Regions from separate parts of the Streptomyces bacillaris genome, predicted to be linked through region 2. Evidence: predicted binding sites of a transcription regulator. Region 2 holds the regulator's gene; each other region holds the start of a gene.

Region 1 (4,793 bases), 2.1 Mb from region 2:
GGTCACGGTGGGGAAGGTGCCAATTCCGTCTTGCGGCGAAATGCGCTGCGAGGAAGATGAGGAGAAAGGGCCTCCGCCATCATGGCTGTTCAGACCATCGCAGGTAATGCCACCACCGCTTCCGTGGACCTCGGTCCCGCCGTGGCGCTTTCCTGCCGCGAGTGCGGCGAGCGTTTCGACCTCGGCCCCCTGTTCGCCTGTGCGTCCTGTTTCGGGCCGCTGGAAGTGGCGTACGACCTGCCGGCCGGTGACCCGGAGGCGCTGCGCAAGCGCATCGAGGCCGGTCCCGACAACATCTGGCGCTACGCCCCACTGCTGCCGGTCCCCGCCGACGTGGCCGACAAGCCCAACCTGAACCCCGGCTTCACCAAGCTGGTCAAGGCCGACAACCTCGCCCGCGAGCTGGGCGTCACCGGCGGTCTGTACGTCAAGGACGACTCCGGCAACCCGACGCACTCCTTCAAGGACCGCGTCGTCGCGATCGCCGTCGAGGCCGCCCGAGCCTTCGGTTTCACCACCCTCTCCTGCTCCTCCACGGGCAACCTGGCCGGTGCCGTCGGCGCCGCCGCCGCCCGCGCCGGACTGCGCTCCTGCGTCTTCATCCCGCACGACCTGGAGCAGGGCAAGGTCGTCATGGCCGCGGTGTACGGCGGTGAGCTGGTCGGCATCGAGGGCAACTACGACGACGTGAACCGCTTCTGCTCCGAGCTGATCGGGGACCCGCTCGGCGAGGGCTGGGGCTTCGTCAACGTCAACCTGCGGCCGTACTACGGCGAGGGCTCCAAGACCCTGGCGTTCGAGATCTGCGAGCAGCTCGGCTGGCGGCTGCCCGACCAGATCGTCATCCCGATCGCGTCCGGCTCCCAGCTGACGAAGATCGACAAGGGGTTCCAGGAGCTGATCAGGCTCGGCCTGGTCGAGGACCGGCCGTACAAGATCTTCGGCGCCCAGGCCGAGGGCTGCTCCCCGGTCTCCGCCGCCTTCAAGGCCGGGCACGACGTCGTACGGCCCCAGAAGCCGAACACCATCGCCAAGTCCCTGGCCATCGGCAACCCGGCGGACGGCCCGTACGTCCTGGACATCGCCCGCCGCACGGGCGGCGCGGTGGAGGACGTCAACGACGAGCAGGTCGTCGACGCGATCAAGCTGCTGGCGCGCACCGAGGGCATCTTCGGTGAGACGGCGGGCGGTGTGACGGTCGGCGTGACGAAGAAGCTGATCGAGGCCGGGGTGATCGACCCGGCGCTCACCACCGTCGTCCTGAACACCGGTGACGGGCTCAAGACGCTCGACGCGGTCTCCGCGACCTCGCAGGCGACGGCCACCATCAAGCCGAGCCTGGACGCGTTCCGCGCCGCGGGCCTCGCCGCCGCCTGATCATCCCGATCGCCCCGATCGCCCCGACCGCAGCAGTCAGAAAGGCCTCCGTCATGAGCGTCAAGGTCCGCATCCCCACCATCCTCCGCACCTACACCGGCGGCCAGGCCGAGGTCCCGGCCGAGGGCGCCACGCTCGCCGAGGTCATCGAGTCCCTGGAGAAGGACCACCCGGGCATCGCCGCCCGCGTCCTGGACGACCGGGGCAAGCTGCGCCGCTTCGTGAACGTGTACGTCAACGACGACGACGTGCGCTTCGAGGGCGGCCTGGACGCGGCCACGCCGGACGGCGCCGGTATCTCGATCATCCCCGCCGTGGCCGGCGGCTGCTGAACACCCGTACGAACACCATTGCCCCCTCCACCCCTCGGGGAGGAGGGGGCAATTCTGCATGGTTGAGCACGGTACAGTTGGGGAAACCCCCTCCGCTGCACGCGCCGCCCGCATATGAGAATGCGCCCGGACCCGATAAGAAGCAGCCAAAGTGCGTGAACCCCTTGAGGCATAAGTGGCCTTTGCCTGGCCCGACTTGCCCGTAAATTTCAGCAATCCCGCATATTCGGGCGTTCGGCCGTGCCCAGAATTCTCGTCCGATTGACCTGTTGCAGAGGGCAGTTGGGCGGATACATTCGGCCGCGGTCGACGCGCTGCGGCGCTGCGCACCCTCTCCTGTCGGAGGGTGAGTTCCGACCCGGGGCCGCGAAGTGCGGTCCCGTGCAAGGGCCAGTTATAGGGGAGTTAGGCATGGCTCAGGGCACCGTCAAGTGGTTCAACGCGGAGAAGGGGTACGGCTTCATCGCGGTCGACGGTGGTGCGGATGTTTTCGTCCACTACAGCGCGATCCAGATGGACGGGTACCGCACCCTCGAAGAGGGTCAGCGAGTTGAATTCGAGATCTCGCAGGGCCAGAAGGGGCCCCAGGCAGACATGGTCAAGCTCGCCGTCGGCTGAGCCCGACACGGCCGTCCGCCGTCACTACTCACGCACGTAGGGCCCGACCCCGGCATCCGGGGATCGGGCCCTACGCGCGTGCCGGGGCCGACCTGCGGGCACGCCCGGACCGGCCCGTGGGGACGCCCGAACCGGCCTGCGAGGACGCCCGGATCGGCCCCGGATCGGGCGGGGGCCGGTCCGGGACCGCATGGCGGGCTCTCGTCGAAGGCGCTTGCACTCTCGGGGGTCGAGTGCTAATCATTGGCATTAGCACTCTCCAGGTGAGAGTGACAGAACTTGGACCGGGCCGGTGAGGCCCGCACGCGTGATGGGGCAAGGAACCACCACGCACGCAGGCCGTCCGTCGCGGGCGCCTCTCGGTCCGGAGCAATCCACCCCTGTCCGGGAGGACCACTTCACATGGCCAAGATCATCGCGTTCGACGAGGAGGCACGGCGCGGTCTCGAGCGCGGGATGAACCAGCTCGCCGACGCCGTCAAGGTCACCCTCGGCCCCAAGGGCCGTAACGTCGTCCTCGAGAAGAAGTGGGGCGCGCCCACGATCACCAACGATGGTGTATCCATCGCCAAGGAGATCGAGCTCGAGGACCCGTACGAGAAGATCGGTGCGGAGCTGGTCAAGGAGGTCGCCAAGAAGACGGACGACGTCGCCGGCGACGGTACGACCACCGCCACCGTCCTCGCCCAGGCTCTCGTCCGCGAGGGTCTGCGCAACGTCGCCGCGGGCGCCAACCCGATGGCCCTCAAGCGCGGCATCGAGAAGGCCGTCGAGGCCGTCTCCGCCGCTCTGCTGGAGCAGGCCAAGGACGTGGAGACCAAGGAGCAGATCGCTTCGACCGCCTCCATCTCCGCCGCCGACACTGAGATCGGCGCGAAGATCGCCGAGGCGATGGACAAGGTCGGCAAGGAAGGCGTCATCACCGTCGAGGAGTCCCAGACTTTCGGTCTGGAACTGGAGCTCACCGAGGGTATGCGCTTCGACAAGGGCTACATCTCGGCCTACTTCGCGACCGACATGGAGCGTATGGAGGCGTCGCTCGACGACCCGTACATCCTGATCGTCAACTCGAAGATCGGCAGCGTCAAGGACCTCATCCCGCTGCTGGAGAAGGTCATGCAGTCGGGCAAGCCGCTGCTGATCATCGCCGAGGACGTCGAGGGCGAGGCGCTCTCCACCCTGGTCGTCAACAAGATCAAGGGCACGTTCAAGTCCGTCGCCGTCAAGGCCCCGGGCTTCGGCGACCGCCGCAAGGCCATGCTCGCGGACATCGCCATCCTCACCGGCGGCACCGTGATCTCCGAGGAGGTCGGCCTCAAGCTGGAGAACGCCGGTCTCGACCTGCTCGGCCGCGCCCGCAAGGTCGTCATCACCAAGGACGAGACGACCATCGTCGACGGTGCCGGTGACAGCGACCAGGTCCAGGGCCGCGTCAACCAGATCCGCGCCGAGATCGAGAACTCCGACTCGGACTACGACCGCGAGAAGCTCCAGGAGCGCCTCGCGAAGCTGGCCGGCGGCGTGGCCGTCATCAAGGCCGGCGCCGCCACCGAGGTGGAGCTCAAGGAGCGCAAGCACCGCATCGAGGACGCGGTGCGCAACGCCAAGGCCGCCGTCGAGGAGGGCATTGTCGCCGGTGGTGGCGTGGCCCTGCTCCAGGCCTCGGCCGTCTTCGAGAAGCTCGACCTCACGGGCGACGAGGCGACCGGCGCCAACGCCGTGAAGCTCGCGCTGGAGGCCCCGCTCAAGCAGATCGCCGTCAACGGTGGTCTCGAGGGTGGCGTCGTCGTGGAGAAGGTCCGCAACCTGCCGATCGGTCACGGCCTCAACGCCGCGACGGGTGAGTACGTCGACATGATCGCCGAGGGCATTCTCGACCCGGCGAAGGTCACGCGCTCCGCCCTGCAGAACGCCGCCTCCATCGCCGCGCTCTTCCTCACCACCGAGGCCGTCATCGCCGACAAGCCCGAGAAGGCCGGCGCGGCCGCCCCGGGTGGCATGCCGGGCGGTGACATGGACTTCTGATCGGTTCCGGTCCGCCGGTCGATCGAGGTTCCGCGTACGGCGAGTACGTCGCGTACGCAGGTACGTCCCACAGGGGCGGTATCTCCCACACGGGAGGTGCCGCCCCTGTGGCGTGCCCGGGGCTGCCTCGGAGAATGCGGGAATCGGACCGTACGGGACCGGAACCGGAGCCGGAGCCCGACGATGCGGGAACCGTCGGCACGTGGGGACGGTCCAACGGTTCATACGGGCAACGGTTCGTACGGGGAACGGTTGATGCGCGGGAACGGTTGGTACGCGCGCGGGGGACGCGGGCGGCACGCGAACGGGGGCGGGGCGGCCGTGGCGGCTATGGGGAACACGGGGCCGGGGAGCGCGGGCAACGGCGGGCCGGGGCGCGGGGAGCGCGCGCGGTGGAGCGGGCAGCAGCTCAAGGGCGCCGCGCTGGTCCTCGCGGGGGCG
Region 2 (4,793 bases):
ACGCCCAGGCGCTGGCCGAGGGCCGTTCACCGGGCGCGGGCCGCGAGATCCTGGCCGAGGAGGACCGCCGGGTCGAGCGCATCCTGCTGGAGCTGCGCCTCCGCGACGGCTGCCCGCTCGATCTCCTCAAACCCGACGGCCTCGCCGCCTCCCGCCGCGCCCTCACCGACGGACTTCTTGAGCCGGTTCCGTACGAGGAGGGCCGCGCGGTCCTCACCCTGCGCGGGCGGCTCCTGGCCGACGCGGTGGTGCGGGACCTGGTGGACTGAGCCCGGGGGCCGGGGCCGGAGGGCTGGTAGCCCACGGGTCAGGGACCCGGCAGACGGAAGACGATGGGGCAGGGACCCGGCAGCCGGAACCCGAAGGCCGAGGGTCCGGCCCCGGATCACGTCACTCCGGCAGCGTCACGAAGTCGATCAACTCCTCCACCCGCCCCAGCAGTTGCGGCTCCAGGTCCTTGTAGCTGTGCACCGTGGACAGGATGTGCTGCCAGGCCGCCCCCGTGTTCTCCGGCCACCCCAGCGCCCGGCACACCCCCGTCTTCCAGTCCTGGCCCCTCGGCACCACCGGCCACGCCCCGATCCCCACCGACGACGGCTTCACCGCCTCCCACACGTCGATGTACGGGTGGCCCACCACCAGCACATGCGGGTCCGAGACCTGCGCCGCGATCCGGGACTCCTTGGAACCGGTCACCAGGTGGTCGACCAGCACCCCGAGCCGCGCGTCCGGGCCCGGTCCGAATTCCGCGACGATCGCCGGGAGGTCGTCGATGCCCTCCAGGTACTCCACGACCACGCCCTCGATGCGCAGGTCGTCGCCCCACACCCGCTCGACCAGCTCCGCGTCGTGCCGGCCCTCCACATAGATCCGCCCCGCCCGCGCCACCCGGGCCCGCGCACCGGGCACCGCGACCGAGCCGGAGGCCGTACGGGTGGGGCGCGCCGGTCCGCCGGGGGCCGGGCGGACCAGGGTGACCACCTTGCCCTCCAGCAGGAAGCCGCGCGGCTCCATCGGGAAGACCCGGCACTTGCCGAACCGGTCCTCCAGGGTCACCGTGGGCCCCTGGGCCGTCTTCTCGCAGCGGATCACCGCCCCGCAGAAACCGGTGGTGACCTCCTCCACGACCAGATCGGGTTCGGCGGGGACCTCGGGCACGGGGGCGGACCGCTTCCACGGCGGGGTCAGGTCCGGCTGGTAGCTGCGCATGGCACGACGATAATTCGCCCCGCCGGTACGGGGATTCGCACCCCGTCACGACACGCGAGCCGGAGTGCACGCCCGCGCGCCACGTGAGCCCCGAGCCCCCGCGCCGCCTCACGCAACCCGAGGCCCCTCACCCCACCGGAGAAGCCCCTCACCCCACCCCGAACCGCTCCGCCAGCGCCTCCCGCTGCCCCCGGACGAACGCCGCGTCCACCACCGCCCCGTGACCCGGTACGTACAGCGCCTCGTCGCCGCCCAGCTCCAGCAGCCGGTCCAGGGCGGCCGGCCAGCGGGAGGGGATCGCGTCGCGGCCCGCCTGCGGGTCGCCCGACTCCTCCACCAGGTCGCCGCAGAGCACCACCGGAGGCTCCCCGTCCGTGCCCGGGACCAGCACCGCGAGGTCGTGGCCGCTGTGGCCCGGGCCCACGTTGGCCAGCAGCACCTGACGGCCGCCGCCCAGGTCGAGCGTCCACTCGCCGGTCACCTCGTGGTGCGGGACCACCAGCGTGTCCACCGCCCGGTGCGCCTCCTCCTCCGCGAGCCCGTGGTGCACGGCCGAGGCGGTCAGCCCGTCCGCCGAGCGCTCCAGCAGCGCGGTGATCCCCACCGCCCCGTACACCTGCGCCCCCGCGAACGCCGCCGTGCCCAGCACATGATCGAAGTGCGGGTGGCTCAGTGCGATATGTGTCACCCTCCGGCCGAGCAGCACCTCGGCCTGCCTGCGCAGCTCGACGCCCTCGCGCAGCGTCGAGCCGGTGTCGTACAGGAGCACCCCGTCCGCCCCGGCCACCAGCGCCACCGTGGCGTCCCAGCCCGGCAGGCGCCGCCGCCCGACACCGTGACCCAACCGCTCCCAGCCGAAGTCTTCCCACAACACGTCCATGGGGCGACGCTATCGGCAACGTCCCGGACGGCTCGGCGGCGGCATGGCCGGTCGCCCTTGCCCAGGCCCCACCCCACCCCCGTACACTGACCGGTGGGTAGCTGGCACTCGTACGCACCGAGTGCCAGACGGAGAGCCGGGACAGAGCCCCGGGGAACGACAGCTGGAGGTGTGCGCCATGCTCAGCGAACGCAGACTCGAGGTGCTGCGCGCCATCGTCCAGGACTACGTCGGCACGGAGGAGCCGGTCGGCTCCAAGGCGCTGACCGAGCGGCACCAGCTGGGGGTCTCCCCGGCCACCGTCCGCAACGACATGGCGGTGCTGGAGGAAGAGGGCTTCATCGCGCAGCCGCACACCAGCGCGGGGCGCATCCCCACCGACAAGGGGTACCGCCTCTTCGTCGACAAGCTCGCGGGCGTCAAGCCGCTCTCCTCGGCCGAGCGCCGGGCCATCCAGAACTTCCTCGACGGCGCGGTCGACCTCGACGACGTGGTCGGCCGGACCGTGCGGCTGCTCGCGCAGCTGACCCGGCAGGTCGCGGTCGTGCAGTACCCCTCGCTGACCCGCTCGACGGTGCGCCACGTCGAGCTGCTCTCGCTCGCCCCCGCCCGGCTGATGCTCGTCCTGATCACGGACACCGGCCGGGTCGAACAGCGTATGATCGACTGCCCCGCGCCCTTCGGCGAGGCATCGCTCGCGGATCTGCGGGCCCGGCTCAACAGCCGGGTCGTCGGACGCCGCTTCGCCGATGTCCCCCGGCTGGTGCGGGAGCTGCCGGAATCCTTCGACAGCGAGGACCGGGGAACGGTTTCCACGGTTCTCTCCACCCTCCTCGAAACCCTGGTCGAGGAGACGGAGGAGCGGCTGATCATCGGCGGCACCTCCAACCTCACCCGCTTCGGGCACGACTTCCCTGTGATGATCCGGCCGGTGCTGGAAGCACTGGAGGAGCAGGTCGTCCTGCTGAAGCTGCTCGGTGAGGCCACGGACCCAGCCATGACCGTGCGGATCGGGCACGAGAACGCCCACGAGGGGCTCACCTCCACGTCCGTCGTCGCGGTCGGCTACGGTTCGGGCGACGAGGCAGTCGCCAAACTCGGCGTGGTCGGACCGACCCGCATGGACTACCCCGGAACGATGGGAGCGGTACGCGCAGTGGCACGTTACGTCGGACAGATCCTGGCGGAGTCGTAAGTGGCCACGGACTACTACGCCGTACTCGGCGTACGCCGCGACGCATCGCAGGACGAGATCAAGAAGGCATTCCGTCGGCTCGCCCGCGAGCTGCACCCGGATGTCAACCCGGACCCGAAGACCCAGGAGCGGTTCAAGGAGATCAACGCCGCTTACGAGGTGCTCTCGGACCCGCAGAAGAAGCAGGTCTACGACCTCGGCGGCGACCCGCTCTCCGCCAACGGCGGTGGTGGCGGCGCGGGCGGCTTCGGAGCCGGTGGCTTCGGCAACTTCTCCGACATCATGGACGCGTTCTTCGGCAACGCCGCGCAGCGCGGGCCCCGTTCGCGCACCCGGCGCGGCCAGGACGCCATGATCCGCCTGGAGATCGACCTCAACGAGGCGGCCTTCGGCACCACCAAGGACATCCAGGTCGACACGGCGGTCGTCTGCAACACCTGCAGCGGCGAGGGCGCGGCCCCCGGCACCTCCGCCCAGACCTGTGACATGTGCCGCGGCCGCGGTGAGGTCTCGCAGGTCACCCGGTCCTTCCTGGGCCAGGTCATGACCTCGCGCCCCTGCCCGCAGTGCCAGGGCTTCGGTACGGTCGTGCCGACGCCGTGCCCGGAGTGCGCCGGTGACGGCCGTATCCGCTCGCGCCGCACGCTCACCGTCAAGATCCCCGCGGGCGTCGACAACGGCACCCGCATCCAGCTCGCCGGTGAGGGCGAGGTCGGCCCCGGCGGCGGCCCGCCCGGCGATCTGTACGTGGAGATCCACGAGGTCGCGCACCCCGTCTTCCAGCGGCGCGGCGACGATCTGCACTGCACGGTCACCATCCCGATGACCGCGGCCGCCCTCGGCACCAAGTGTCCGCTGGAGACGCTGGACGGCCTGGAGGAGATCGACATCCGGCCCGGCACCCAGTCCGGCCAGTCGGTGCCCCTGCACGGACGCGGCATCACGCATCTGCGCGGCGGCGGCCGGGGCGATCTGATCGTCCACGTCGAGGTGATCACCCCGAACAAGCTCGACGCCGAGCAGGAGCGGCTGCTGCGGGAGCTGGCGAAGCTCCGCGGCGAGGAGCGGCCCCTGGGCCAGTTCCAGCCAGGTCAGCAGGGCCTGTTCTCGCGGCTGAAGGACGCTTTCAACGGCCGCTGAGACGTTTTCCGCCTTTCACCGCACCGCCCGCCGGTCCCCGACCGGCGGGCGGCGCTGCGTTCGGCGGGAGATCCGGTCACGCCGGACGCTGGCTGATTCGGCCCTGTGCGACGGACGTGGCACGATGCGTTCATGTCCTCCGCGTTGACCGATCTCTGCCGGTATCCGATCGTGCAGGCCCCCATGGCGGGCGGCGCCTCCGGACCTCAGCTCGCCGCCGCCGTCATCGAGGCCGGTGCGCTCGGGTTCCTGGCCGCCGGGTACAAGACGGCCGACGGGATGTACAACGAGATCAAACAGCTGCGCCGGCTCACCGGCGGCCCGTTCGGCGTCAACCTCTTCATGCCGCAGTCCGCCCTCGCGGACCCC
Region 3 (4,793 bases), 2.6 Mb from region 2:
CGCGTTGGCGCGGGCCACCTCGGCGGTGAGCGGGTCACGGTCCACGGCGAGCACGGAGATCCCGGCGCGGGCCAGGGCGACGGCGTCGCCGCCGATGCCGCAGCACAGGTCCGCCACGCTCCGCACGCCGAGCGCGGCGAACCGGGCGGCGCGGTGTTCCGCCACCGAGGTACGGGTGGCCTGCTCGACGCCGTTGGGCGTGAAGTACATCCGGTACGCGTCCTCGGCCCCGAACTTCGCCACCGCCCGCTGCCGCAGCCGCGCCTGCCCCAGGGCGGCCGACACCAGCTCCGCCCGGTGCGTGCGGCGCAGCCGGGTCGCGGTGGCCAGCTCGTCGGCCGGGTCGTGGTCGCGCAGCTCGGCCAGCAGGTGTTCGCCCTCGGGGGTGCGCAGGGCGGCGAAGGCGGCGCGTGCGGGGTCGCCGGGGTCGCCGGCCGGGGTGGCGGGGGTGGTTGCGTTCACCCGGTCCATTGTGGCCGGTGCGCGGAGGCGGGCCGGTACGGGCCGAAGCACGCCCCACCGGTCGATGCGTGCCCCCGACCCGCCGACGCGGGCCCCTGTCCGCCGGTCGGGCGACGGGTCCGGCCCCCTCGCGGTGTCGGGGCGGGAGGAGCCCGGGCGGCTGGCAGGATGCGGCGCCATGCAACTAGTACGACAAAAGGGAAAATCACCCACGAAGCGGCACTCGCCCACGAGACGGCATAGACCGGTCTCCACCGTGCTGGCCGCCCTCCTGGCCGCCACCGTCACCTCGGCCTGCGCGGCGGCGACGGCCGACGGCGGTACGGGGACCCCGGACGGCCCGGCGAAGCCCGCCGCCGGGCAGCAGGGCGAGGCCGCCCAGCAGGCCGGACCCGCCCGCGCCCTGGACACGTACGCCGAGGAGCTGAAGCGGAAGCAGGCCGCACGGGCCGTCGCGGCGAAGAAGTGGGGGCTGGCCAAGACCCCGCTCGCCGCCCCCGAGCCCCCCGAGGTGAAGCCGCGCATCACCACCCGTAAAGGGTTCGAGGTCCGGGACGGGGAGGGGCTGCCGCCCGTCTTCACCACCGTCCCCACCAAGGAGAAGATCGTCTTCCTCACCATGGACGACGGGGCGGAGAAGGACCCCGAACTGCTGCGGATGATGACCGAACTGGACATCCCGTACAGCGCGTTCCTCAGTGACTACGTCACCAAGGACAACTACGGCTACTTCAAGCAGATGCAGAAGCGCGGGGTGACCATCAGCAACCACACGCTCAACCACCGCTATCTGCCCGGCCTCTCCTACGCCGAGCAGAAGCGCGAGATCTGCGGCCAGCAGGAGAAGATCCTCAAGCAGTACGGGAAGCGGCCCACCCTCTTCCGCCCGCCCTACGGCAACTACAACCGCGACACCCTCGTCGTCGCCAAGTCCTGCGGCATCACCGCCGTACCGCTCTGGTCCGCCGAAGCCTTCGCCGACCGCATGGAGTGGCGCGAGTGGGACCGGGACCTGCACCCGGGCGACATCGTCCTCACCCACTTCCGGGGCAAGGGGGACTGGAAGGGGACCATGCCCGACATGATCCGGCTGGTCATGAAGACCATCACGGACAAGGGGTACGCGGTGGCGAAGCTGGAGGACTATGTCTGACCCGGCGCACTCCCCGTACGCCCCGGATGCGCGCCCAGCCCCCGCTGCGCGCGCATTCGTCGTTCGTCCTCCCCGTCGCCCCCGTCGCCCCCATCGCCCCCGTCGTCCCGTTGTCCCCGTCGTACGGAACACCGCGTCCTACGGAACACCGCGCCCCGCCCCCACGTTGTCCGGGCGGTGACCCTATGGAGCCCCGGTCGAGCCCCGATCGGGACGGCGCGAGGGTGGTGAATTGGCACTCCGCTTGACCGAGTGCTAATCGCGGTCATAGTCTCGGGTCTGGCACTCCCCCCTGGAGAGTGCCAGCACCACACTGTGCGACAGGGCAGGTCCGGCACCCGCGACGACGGATCGGTCTGGTCGCCGCCCACCGACTGCTAAACCCCGTGAGATCTCCGAAGGGGGAGACCGGATCGTGTCGACCACCAGCTCCAAGGTTGCGATCAAGCCGCTCGAGGACCGCATTGTGGTCCAGCCGCTCGACGCCGAGCAGACCACCGCTTCCGGCCTGGTCATTCCGGACACCGCGAAGGAGAAGCCCCAGGAGGGCGTCGTCCTCGCCGTGGGCCCCGGCCGCTTCGAGAACGGCGAGCGTCTTCCGCTCGACGTCAAGACCGGCGACGTCGTCCTGTACAGCAAGTACGGCGGCACCGAGGTGAAGTACAACGGCGAGGAGTACCTCGTCCTCTCGGCCCGCGACGTCCTCGCGATCGTCGAGAAGTAATTCACCCACGTCTGCTTGTGTTCTGCGCCCCTGGCCCCCTGCGACATCACTAGCCGGGCGGCGAGGGGCGCAGTTCGTTTTGAGAGGGAAGTACAGCCCATGGCGAAGATCCTGAAGTTCGACGAGGACGCCCGTCGCGCCCTTGAGCGCGGCGTCAACAAGCTTGCCGACACGGTCAAGGTGACGATCGGCCCCAAGGGCCGCAACGTCGTCATCGACAAGAAGTTCGGTGCCCCCACCATCACCAACGACGGTGTCACCATCGCGCGCGAGGTCGAGCTGGACGACCCGTACGAGAACCTCGGTGCCCAGCTCGTCAAGGAGGTGGCGACCAAGACCAACGACGTAGCGGGTGACGGCACCACCACCGCGACCGTCCTGGCCCAGGCGCTCGTCCGCGAGGGTCTGCGCAACGTCGCCGCCGGCGCCTCCCCGGCCGCCCTGAAGAAGGGCATCGACGCCGCCGTCAAGGCCGTCTCCGAGGAGCTGCTCGCCACGGCCCGCCCGATCGACGACAAGGCCGACATCGCCGCCGTCGCCGCGCTCTCCGCCCAGGACCCGCAGGTCGGCGAGCTGATCGCGGACGCGATGGACAAGGTCGGCAAGGACGGTGTCATCACCGTCGAGGAGTCCAACACCTTCGGTCTGGACCTGGAGTTCACCGAGGGCATGGCCTTCGACAAGGGCTACCTGTCCCCGTACATGGTGACCGACCAGGAGCGTATGGAGGCCGTCCTCGACGACCCGTACATCCTGATCCACCAGGGCAAGATCGGCGCCATCCAGGAGCTGCTCCCGCTGCTGGAGAAGGTCATCCAGAGCGGTGGCTCCAAGCCGCTCCTGATCATCGCCGAGGACGTCGAGGGCGAGGCGCTCTCCACCCTCGTCGTCAACAAGATCCGCGGCACCTTCAACGCCGTCGCGGTGAAGGCCCCGGGCTTCGGTGACCGCCGCAAGGCCATGCTCGGTGACATCGCCACCCTCACCGGTGCGACCGTCATCGCCGAGGAGGTCGGCCTCAAGCTCGACCAGGCCGGTCTGGACGTGCTCGGCACCGCCCGCCGCGTCACCGTCTCCAAGGACGACACGACCATCGTCGACGGCGGCGGCAACGCCGACGACGTCAAGGGCCGCGTCAACCAGATCAAGGCCGAGATCGAGGCCACGGACTCCGACTGGGACCGCGAGAAGCTCCAGGAGCGCCTCGCGAAGCTGGCCGGCGGCGTGTGCGTCATCCGCGTCGGCGCCGCCACCGAGGTGGAGCTGAAGGAGAAGAAGCACCGCCTCGAGGACGCCATCTCCGCCACCCGCGCCGCGGTCGAGGAGGGCATCGTCTCCGGCGGTGGCTCGTCCCTCGTCCACGCCGTGAAGGTCCTGGAGGGCAACCTCGGCAAGACCGGCGACGAGGCCACCGGTGTCGCGGTCGTCCGCCGCGCCGCCGTCGAGCCGCTGCGCTGGATCGCGGAGAACGCCGGCCTGGAGGGCTACGTCATCACCTCCAAGGTCTCCGAGCTGGACAAGGGCCAGGGCTTCAACGCCGCCACCGGCGAGTACGGCGACCTGGTCAAGGCCGGCGTCATCGACCCGGTCAAGGTCACCCGCTCCGCCCTGGAGAACGCCGCGTCCATCGCGTCGCTGCTGCTCACGACCGAGACCCTGGTCGTCGAGAAGCCGGCCGAGGAAGAGGCCGACGCCGGTCACGGCGGCCACGGCCACTCCCACTAGTACCCGCCGGTACGTCAGAGGCCCGGTGCCCCCGTCGCGGGGGCACCGGGCCTCGGTGCGTCCGGAGCCGGACAGGCCCGAACCGGGCTACTGCGGCCCGTACTTGCGTCCCGTACGCGAGGTCACCCCGCCCAGCAGACCGCGCGGGGTCACCTTCACCAGCCCCATCAGCGCCTTGTAGCGCGGGTCCGGGATCGACACCGACTTCCCCCGGGCCAGGTCCGCCAGGGCCGAGGCCACCAGCTTGTCCGCGTCCAGCCACATCCACCCCGGGATGTTGTCCGTGCCCATCCCGGCCCGCTCGTGGAACTCCGTACGGACGAAGCCCGGGCAGAGCGCCATCAGCCGCACCCCCGAACCGGCCAGGTCCTTCGCCGCGCCCTGGGTGAACTGCACGACCCACGCCTTCGACGCCCCGTACGTCCCGCGCGGCACGAACGCCGCCACGGACGCCACGTTGACCACCGCGCCCCGGCCGCGCTCCTTCATGCCCGCGGTGGCGGCCGAGGTCAGCCGCAGCACCGCCTCGCAGTGCACCTTCAGCATCGTCAGCTCATCGGCCATGGACACTTCCAGATAGCGCCCCTTGTTGCCGAACCCGGCGTTGTTGACCAGCAGATCGACCGGGTGCGTCCGGTCCGCGAGCCGCTTCTCGACCGCCTCGATCCCGCCGTCCGTGGCCAGGTCCGCGCGGAGCACCTCGGCCTCGATGCCGTGCCGGTCGTGCAG

Evidence for each region. The regulator HrcA, encoded in region 2, represses chaperone genes, less so after heat shock. The targets are predictions, from matches to a motif close to TTNGCACTCNGNNNNNCNGAGTGCNAA.
Region 1: groL (chaperonin GroEL) is a predicted target of HrcA. The motif match lies at 2,541-2,567, and genes of this name have one in related genera.
Region 3: groES (co-chaperone GroES) is a predicted target of HrcA. The motif match lies at 1,848-1,874, and genes of this name have one in related genera.

What each region holds. Positions count from the first base shown of each region.
Region 1 covers NZ_CP029378.1:3,479,456-3,484,248, reverse strand. The annotation lists SAM riboswitch class I at 1-63, shown strand, start outside; gene thrC (threonine synthase) at 82-1,377, shown strand; gene DJ476_RS14770 (MoaD/ThiS family protein) at 1,431-1,709, shown strand; gene DJ476_RS14765 (cold-shock protein) at 2,121-2,327, shown strand; gene groL (chaperonin GroEL) at 2,730-4,352, shown strand; gene DJ476_RS14755 (hypothetical protein) at 4,683-4,793, shown strand, end outside.
Region 2 covers NZ_CP029378.1:5,577,274-5,582,066, forward strand. The annotation lists gene hemW (radical SAM family heme chaperone HemW) at 1-269, shown strand, start outside; gene DJ476_RS24125 (DUF3097 domain-containing protein) at 391-1,209, opposite strand; gene DJ476_RS24130 (MBL fold metallo-hydrolase) at 1,358-2,089, opposite strand; gene hrcA (heat-inducible transcriptional repressor HrcA) at 2,268-3,284, shown strand; gene dnaJ (molecular chaperone DnaJ) at 3,285-4,424, shown strand; gene DJ476_RS24145 (nitronate monooxygenase) at 4,557-4,793, shown strand, end outside.
Region 3 covers NZ_CP029378.1:2,972,537-2,977,329, reverse strand. The annotation lists gene DJ476_RS12300 (THUMP-like domain-containing protein) at 1-471, opposite strand, end outside; gene DJ476_RS12295 (polysaccharide deacetylase family protein) at 641-1,615, shown strand; gene groES (co-chaperone GroES) at 2,031-2,339, shown strand; gene groL (chaperonin GroEL) at 2,439-4,064, shown strand; gene DJ476_RS12280 (SDR family NAD(P)-dependent oxidoreductase) at 4,152-4,793, opposite strand, start outside.